2 regions of the Pseudomonas sp. FG29 genome follow, and region 1 is predicted to be linked to the other one. Evidence: predicted binding sites of a transcription regulator. Region 1 holds the regulator's gene; the other holds the start of a gene.
What was found. Region 1 encodes sigma-54, which starts transcription at its own class of promoters, with help from an activator protein. Its sites were predicted from a motif close to ANTGGCATNNANNTTGCTNT; they were not measured.
Positions count from the first base shown of each region.

Region 2: a site for sigma-54 is predicted at 1,885-1,904, ahead of ACODS1_RS15885 (flagellar basal body rod protein FlgF). Genes of this name have one in related genera too.

Region 1 is NZ_JBMDJU010000007.1:44,382-48,797, forward strand. Features, by position in the region: gene rapZ (RNase adapter RapZ) at 1-397, opposite strand, end outside; gene ptsN (PTS IIA-like nitrogen regulatory protein PtsN) at 400-864, opposite strand; gene hpf (ribosome hibernation-promoting factor, HPF/YfiA family) at 877-1,185, opposite strand; gene ACODS1_RS09930 (RNA polymerase factor sigma-54) at 1,285-2,778, opposite strand; gene lptB (LPS export ABC transporter ATP-binding protein) at 2,915-3,640, opposite strand; gene lptA (lipopolysaccharide transport periplasmic protein LptA) at 3,640-4,179, opposite strand; gene lptC (LPS export ABC transporter periplasmic protein LptC) at 4,166-4,416, opposite strand, start outside.
Region 2 is NZ_JBMDJU010000015.1:33,758-38,173, reverse strand. Features, by position in the region: gene flgH (flagellar basal body L-ring protein FlgH) at 1-225, opposite strand, end outside; gene flgG (flagellar basal-body rod protein FlgG) at 265-1,050, opposite strand; gene ACODS1_RS15885 (flagellar basal body rod protein FlgF) at 1,097-1,837, opposite strand; gene flgE (flagellar hook protein FlgE) at 2,051-3,421, opposite strand; gene flgD (flagellar hook assembly protein FlgD) at 3,458-4,123, opposite strand; gene flgC (flagellar basal body rod protein FlgC) at 4,146-4,416, opposite strand, start outside.

The sequences.
Region 1 (4,416 bases):
CGATGATCGGCGCCAGCAACTGCGTCTCGTAGGCGATGGCCTCGGCCAGCGAGCGATGTTCGTTGGTTAGCGGATGACGCCTGCGGGTTTCCGAGAAGCGCTTGAGCAGGGTGTCGTCTTCGGCGTCGAGGTAGAGCACCTCACAGCGGATGCCGCGCTTGTTGACCTCGCTGAGCAACTCGGGAAAGCGGCGCAGCTGGCTCAGCAGGTTGCGTGCATCGATGGACACCGCAACCTGTGGCAGCAGCAGGTCACTGTGCGGCAGAAAACGCTCGGCCAGCTCTGGCAACAGGCTCGCCGGCAGATTGTCGATGCAGTAGAAACCGTTGTCTTCGAGTACATCGAGGGCGGTGCTCTTGCCGGAGCCGGAGCGACCGCTGACGATGATCAGGCGCATGATTATTGACCGTTCTGGATGTCCACGACGACCTGATAGAGCGCCTCGCTGGTCGGCGCCTGACGCAGGCGTTCGCGGACGTCCTGGCGGTCGAGCATGCTGGCGATCTGGCGCAGGAGTTCCAGGTGCGCGTCGGTAGCAGCCTCTGGCACCAGCAGCACGAACAGCAGATCGACCGGTGCACCGTCGATGGCGTCGAAGTCGACGGCCGTGTCGAGGCGCAACAGGGCACTGATCGGGGCGCTGCAGCCAGCCAGGCGGCAATGGGGAATGGCGATACCGTTGCCGAAACCGGTAGAACCGAGTTTCTCGCGGGCAATGAGGCTTTCGTAGATGTCCTGGTTATCCAGGTCAGCAAGATCACGAGCAACCAGGCTGGCGATCTGTTCGAGCACGCGCTTCTTACTGCCGCCCGGCACGTTCACCAAGGAACGGCCGGGGGTCAGGATGTTTTCAAGTCGGATCATGGAGGGGAAATGTCAGCGGGCTGTAGCGCCTTGCAGGCGGTCGAGCTGCTTTTCCTTGTGCTTGATGAGTTGACGGTCGAGTTTGTCGGCCAGCAGGTCGATGGCGGCGTACATATCCGTATGCTCAGCGTTGGCGACGACCTCACCGCCGGCAACGTGAAGGGTGGCTTCGATCTTTTGCTTGAGCTTCTCGACTTCCATGATCACCTGAACGTTGGTGATCTTGTCGAAGTGGCGTTCCAGTCGGCCGAGTTTCTCGCCGATGTAGTCACGCAGGGCGTCGGTCACATCCAGCTGATGTCCACTGATGTTGACTTGCATACCGCTTTCTCCTTGTTGCCTTGTGTAAGAGGCAGGTCATGAGTCGACCTACCACCGGAACACCTTGGCCTGTTCGCGTGTGCGATCAGTCTGGCTTGCTCACATCAGGCGCTTGCGTTCACTGGATGGTGCGATACCGAGAGACTCGCGGTATTTGGCAACTGTCCGACGGGCGACCTGGATGCCTTGTGCCTCCAGTAAACCAGCGATCTTGCTGTCACTCAACGGCTTTTTCGCGTTTTCTGCGGCGACCAGTTTTTTGATGATGGCGCGGATCGCGGTGGACGAGCATTCGCCGCCTTCGGAGGTGCTGACGTGGCTGGAGAAGAAATATTTCAGCTCGTAAATGCCACGTGGGGTATGCATGAATTTCTGCGTGGTGACGCGCGAGATGGTCGACTCGTGCATGCCCACCGCTTCGGCGATGTCATGCAGCACCAGGGGCTTCATGGCCTCGTCACCGTAGTCGAGGAAGCCGCGTTGATGTTCGACGATCTGCGTGGCCACCTTCATCAGGGTCTCGTTGCGGCTCTGCAGACTCTTGATGAACCAGCGCGCTTCCTGCAACTGGTTGCGCATAAAGGTGTTGTCGGCGCTGGAGTCGGCGCGTTTGACGAAGCCGGCGTACTGCGCATTGACGCGCAGACGCGGCATGGCCTCTTGGTTCAGTTCCACCAGCCAGCGGTCGTTGTGCTTGCGCACGATGACGTCCGGCACCACGTATTCCGGTTCGCTCGATTCGATCTGCGAACCCGGGCGCGGGTTGAGGCGCTGGATCAGGTCGATGACCTGCTTGAGCTCGTCTTCCTTGAGCTTGGTGCGGCGCATCAATTGGGCATAGTCACGGCTGCCGAGCAGTTCCAGGTGATCGCTGACCAGACGCTGGGTTTCGGTCAGCCAGGGCGTGCTGGCAGGCAACTGACGGAGTTGCAGGAGCAGGCATTCACGCAGATCACGGGCGCCGATGCCGGCTGGCTCGAATTGCTGGATGCGGTGCAGTACGACCTCGACTTCATCGAGTTCGATGTCCAGTTCGGGGTCGAAGGACTCGGCCACTTCCTCGAGGGTTTCCTCCAGGTAGCCGTCGTTGTTGATGCAGTCGATCAGGGTGGCGGCGATCAGCCGATCCTTGTCCGACATCGGTGCGAGGTTGAGTTGCCACAGCAGGTGGCTGTGCAGGCTTTCACCAGTGGAGGTGCGGGTGGTGAAGTCCCACTCGTCATCATCGTTGCTGGGCAGGCTGCTGGCGCTGGTCTGGTAGATGTCTTCCCAGGCAGTGTCGACCGGCAGCTCGTTGGGAATGCGTTCGCCCCACTCGCCTTCCTCCAGGTTATCAACCGTCGGAGTGGCTTCCTGGTAGCTCTCTTCCTTGCTCGGCGCGGGGGCAGCGCTTTCGGCGCCATCGGCCATCGGGTCGCTGTTGTCGAAGTCGTCGCCATCTTCCTGGCGCTCGAGCATGGGGTTGGATTCCAGCGCCTCCTGGATCTCCTGCTGAAGATCCAGAGTAGACAGTTGGAGGAGGCGGATAGCCTGTTGCAGCTGCGGTGTCATCGTCAGCTGCTGGCCCATCTTGAGGACTAGCGAAGGTTTCATTGCAGACCTTAATTTACTGGCGAGTTACGCCTTCCACATCAGGGCGCCGAAGCGCCGCCAGGAAGCAAATTATATGCCTGAAAAACGCTCATTTGCCTAGGGGCTGTCCTATTCCTGTCATGTAAATGCAGGTCATTTACAGACGGAACTCGTGGCCCAGGTATACCTCTTTCACGGTCTGGTTGGCGAGGATGGTCTGAGCATCGCCTTCTGCGATCAGTTGCCCGTCGTTGACGATGTAAGCAGTCTCGCAGATATCCAGGGTTTCGCGCACGTTGTGATCGGTGATCAGAATGCCGATGCCCTTGGCCTTGAGGTGATGGATGATCTGCTTGATATCGCCTACCGAGATCGGGTCGACACCGGCGAAGGGTTCGTCGAGCAGGATGAACTTCGGATTGGTGGCCAGGGCGCGAGCGATTTCCACGCGGCGGCGTTCACCGCCAGACAGGCTCATGCCCAGGCTGTCGGCGATATGGTGGATATGGAATTCCTGCAGCAGGTTCTCCAGTTCCGCCTGGCGGCCGCTGCGATCCAGATCCTTGCGCGTTTCCAGAATGGCCATGATGTTGTCGGCCACCGACAGCTTGCGGAAGATCGAAGCTTCTTGGGGCAGGTAGCCGATACCCGCGCGGGCGCGGCCATGCATGGGCTGGTGGCTGACGTCCAGATCATCGATCAGCACGCGCCCCTGATCGGCCTGCACCAGGCCGACGATCATGTAGAAGCAGGTGGTCTTGCCGGCGCCGTTGGGGCCGAGCAGGCCCACGATCTGGCCGCTTTCGATGTTCAGGCTGACGTCGCGTACGACCTGGCGACCCTTGTAGCTCTTGGCCAGATGCTGGGCTTTGAGAATAGCCATTACTGTTGCTGATCCGCAGGTTTGTTCTTCGGCTGGATGACCATGTCGATGCGCGGACGCGGCATGCTCACGTTGTTACCGGTGGCACGGCCCGCATTGACGATCTGGCGGCGGGTGTCATAGACGATTTTCTCGCCTTCGAAGGTGTTGCCTTCCTGGATCACCTTGGCCTGGTCGATCAGAACGATGCGCTCGTTGCTGGCGAAGTACTGAATGGTCTTGCCGTAGGCTTTGACGATCTCCTTGTCCACGGCCGGCTTCTGCTCGTAATAGGCGAGGTTGCCCACCGAGGTGAATACGTCGATGTCGCCGCTGGCGGTTTGCGTGATGGTCACGGTGTCGCCGGTGATCTTCAGGGTGCCCTGAGTGATGATCACATCGCCGCGGTAGACCGCTACGCCCTGCTTGTCATCCAGCTCTGCCGTGTCGGCCTGGATGCGGATCGGCTGGTCGCGATCGGAGGGCAAGGCCCAGGCGGCCGCGCTTCCCAATGCGGCGCCGAGGCTGATAATCAGGGGGAGGGTATTAACGAACCTCATGCTGGCCTCTTACGTTGGACTGCAGGATCATCCTGCTGTCATTCAAGTACGCTTTCATTCCTTGTGCCGTGGTCACCCCGTTGGCCGCAACGATTCTAACGGCTTGCTCGGTCTGCGCATATTCCTTGTCAGGAATCACGGTCATGCGGCTGCTGGTGATGATGGTCGGACGATTCTTGGCGTCGGTACGGGCGATACGTACATCGTCGATCAACTCGACTTCCGCTCCGCCGGGCG
Region 2 (4,416 bases), on a different contig from region 1:
CGTGATGGTGATGATGTCGCCTACGCGAAAGGCCTTGCGGTCGTCGTAGAGGCCGTTCTCAAAACCGGCCTGGTAGATCGACCCGTTGTTCTGCGCAGCCGGCAGCGGCGTACGCGGCAGCACGGGGGCGTAATAGGGATCGTCCGGCTTGGCTGTTGGCGCCACGCAGCCGCTGCTCAGCAGCACGCTCGCCAACAGGGGGAAACAGATCAATTGCCGGTTCATAACCTCTACCTCACGGTGTAACTAGTCTGGCTCTGGGGATCAGAGGTTCTGCGTCACGAACGACAGCATCTGATCGGCGGTGGAAATCACCTTGGAGTTCATTTCATAAGCGCGCTGGGTGGTGATCATGTTCACCAGCTCTTCAACCACGCTGACGTTGGAGTTCTCCAGGGTGTTCTGCAGGGTGGTACCCAGGCCATTGAGGCCTGGTGCGCCGACCTGTGGCGCACCACTGGCGCCGGTTTCCAGGAACAGGTTGTTGCCGATGGCTTCAAGGCCAGCGGAGTTGACGAAGTCGGCCAACTGAATGTTGCCGATGACCTGCGGTTGCGGGTTGCCAGCGGTGGTCACGGAGGCCGTGCCATCCTCCCCCACGGTGAAGGTGCGCACCTCAGCTGGCAGCACGATGGCCGGCTCCAGCGGGAAGCCCTGCGAAGTGACGATCTGACCATCGGAATTGAGATGAAAGCTGCCGTCGCGGGTATAGCCGACATCGCCATTGGGCATCAGTATCTGGAAGAAGCCTCGACCGTTGACGGCCAGATCCAGCGGCTGCTCGGTCGTCTGCAGGCTGCCGGCGGTGAATATCTTCTGCGTGCCCACCACCCGCACACCGGTACCGAGCTGCAGACCGGACGGCAGTTGGCTGTCCTGCGTGGACTGACCGCCAGGCTGGCGACGAATCTGATACAGCAGATCCTCGAACTCCGCACGGTCGCGCTTGAAGCCGGTGGTCGCCACGTTGGCCAGGTTGTTGGAAATGGTGGTCAGGTTCATGTCCTGGGCGGACAGACCGGTCTTGCTGACCCACAGTGCCGGAAGCATATCGTTTCTCCTCGGACGCCAATTTTACGGCGCCGCGTGCTGGTAATTAGCTAAGTTGCAAAACCCGAGCCATGGATGAAGCGTTGTCTTCAGCGGTACGCATCATCTTCACCGAGAGTTCGAACTGGCGAGACAGAGCGAGGATCGAGGTCATCTCCTCGACGGCGTTGACGTTGCTTGACTCGAGGAAACCAGAGGTCAGCGTCACAGTGGCGTCAGGCTCGACCTGAGGTTGGCCCTTGACCCGGATCATGCCATCGGTGCCCTTCTCCATCTGCTTGGGATCAGGATTGACCAGCTTGATGCGGTCGACCTCGGCCAGCGTGTTTGGAGCCTCGCCCAAGGCGCGGATGCTGATGGTGCCGTCCTGACCGATCTCCACCTTCTGTTCAGGCGGCACGGCAATTGGCCCCGCATTGCCCATCACCGGCAAACCGTTGCCGGTACGCAGCATGCCAAGTGCGTCAATATTCAGACTGGCAGTACGTACATAGGCCTCACTACCATCCGGCGCCTGCACGGCGATCCAGCCCTTACCACCTACGGCTACATCCATGTCACGCCCGGTTTCCTGCAACGAGCCCGGACGAAAATCAGTGGCAGGCCGCTCGCTCATGGCGAACACGCGGGCCGGAAAGGTCTCGCCGAACAACGGCATGGAACGGGCCTGTTCAAAATCTCGACGGAATCCCGTCGTCGAGACGTTGGCCAGGTTGTTGGCGTGGGCGCGCAGCCCCAAGGTGTTGTTCTGCGCACCTGTCATGGAGACGTACAGCATCTTGTCCATGGAATCTCTCCGAGTGGGCGACATGCCCTTGGCTCTTTGCAAGCTTTACAGCAAGCGCCGTGCCACTCCCGAATAACATCTTCAAGATACTGATTTAAAAGATTTTTTATAAATCACATGAAGCTAGCAAGATGCCATGCGGCGAACTTTTGCCGGCCCTGAAACGACAAAGCGGCAAGCCAGGCTTGCCGCTCTTTTCAGCCAGACCGCGCCTCAGCGCAGGTTGATGATGGTCTGGGTGATGGCGCTCTCGGTTTCGATGGTCTTGGCGTTGGCCTGGTAGTTGCGCTGAGCCACGATCAGATTCACCAACTGGTCGGAGATTTCCACGTTGGAATCCTCCAGAGCGCCGGCCTGCAGGGCGCCCAAGGTACTGCTGCGCGGCGTACCGATCACCGGCTCCCCCGACTCGAACGACTGCACCCACTCCGTCTTGCCGTTGGGGGTCAGCCCCTGCACGTTGGCGAAGTTGGCCATCAACACCTGCCCCTGAATCTTCGACTGACCATTGGTATAGCGGGCAAAGATCACCCCGGTATCGTCGATTTCCAAACCCGCCAGCTGACCGGTGGTGTAGCCGTCCTGGCTGACGCTGTTGACACCGAACGCAGCGGCATACTGCGTCGAGCCGCGCATGTCGAAGGTAAAGGCAGCACTGTTTGCCCCGTTGGGCACCAACGCGCCCGGGTTGGCCGGATCCTTCTCCGCCGGCACCCAGTCGGCGGCAGCCAGGGCGAAAGTGCCATTGGGCGCGGTTGCCGGAATGGCCGGAGCATCCAGCGCCGGATTCGCAGGCGTACTGGCAATAGGTGTCAGCGCAGGGTTGGCGAGCTGGCCAGCCGCGTCGTAATTCATCGAATAGCTGAATGGCTGAGTGCTGGTCGGATCACGCGGGTTAACACCGTCGATCAACACGTGCATGACCCAGCCATTGTTGGCCGGTGCCTCGTTCTTCACGAAGTACTGCGACATGACGTGCGCATTACCCTGCGCATCGTAGATATTGGTGGAGGTCGACCAGTTGAAGGACTTCGAATCGCTCGGATCGAAGGTTGGCGCCGCCATGGTGCCGGCATTGGCCGGACGTACAGCATTGGAGTTGAGGTTGATCGACTGCGTGACCGAAGTGGTCGCCTTTGGCTCCTGCTGGCCGGCATTGATACGCAGATCGCTCTGGATCGGCAGGATGTTGCCGGACGCATCGGCCGAATACCCCTGCAGGCGATAGCCGAAGTTGTTGACGATGTAGCCGTCACGGTCGGTACCGAAATAACCGGCACGGGTATAGCTCATGCTGCCGTTGTTACTGGTCATGAAGAAGCCGTTGCCGTTGATCGCCAGATCGAGGGCATTCTGCGTGTAGTTGATGTTGCCCTGGTTGAACAGCTGCGACACATCGGCCAACAGTACACCACTGCCACGCGGGTTCTTGCCGGTGCCCAGCACCGAAGAGGCATAGACATCGGCGAACTCGGCACGCGACTGCTTGAAGCCTGCAGTACCTGCGTTGGAAATATTGTTGCCGGTGACGTTGAGATCATTGGTCGCAGCACGCAGACCGCTAAGACCGATATTGAACGACATGGAAAACTCCTTTGCCGGAATGGCCGGCGGCAATAATTACTGGCCGATGATCTGCACTTGGGACAACGGAACGCTGCCAAGCCCGGCAAGGTTGAGCATCAGTTCCTTGCCGCCTAGCGCGACGCTGTCGACGTTGGCCGGCAACAGGGTGTAAAGCCCTTTGGTTTCTGTACCGTAAGTGGCATGCGCCTCGAACTTGTATGTGCCGGGCGGCATGACCTTGCCGGCGTCATCCTTGCCATCCCAGATGAAGCTGGAGCTGCCGGCAGACTGCTCGCCCAGGTTGACGCGGGTCACCAAAGCACCAGCGTTGTCGTAGACGTTGACGTAGACGTTTTTGCTGCTCACCGGCACCACCACACTGCCTTTGAAGCTCTCGCTGGTATCGACCACGGCCTTCTCGCCCTGGACGATGACCTTGCGCCCTACCAGCGAAGAAGCCTGCAACGCTTGCGAGGACTGGAAGTTGGACATCATCGAGCTCACGCTGGAGTTCAGCTGCTGGATCCCTTCCAGACTGCTGAATTGCGCCAATTGGGCGATGAACTCGCCATTGCCCTGAGGCTCCAGCGGGTTCTGGTTGTTGAGTTGTGCCACCAACAGGTTGAGGAACTCGTTCTTGCCAAGATCCTTGCTTTTGGTGGTGTCCTGTTTGATCTGGTACTGATCCAGTACCGAGCTAGTGCCGCTTACGGTGCTCATGGCCTGTGTTCCTCGTCTTGGCTTACTGACCCAGGGTCAGCACGCGCTGCAGCATTTGTTTGGCGGTGTTCATCATTTCCACGTTGGTCTGGAAGGCACGGCTGGCGGAAATCATGTCGGCCATCTCCTCGACAACGTTGACGTTCGGGTAATAGACATAACCATCGGCATTGGCCATCGGGTGATCCGGCTCGTAGCGCGGCACGAGGCTGCTCTGATCCTCGACCACACCCAGCACCTCCACACCACGCCCGGCCTCGTCCTGCTCCGCGAACAGCGAGCCACGATCACCG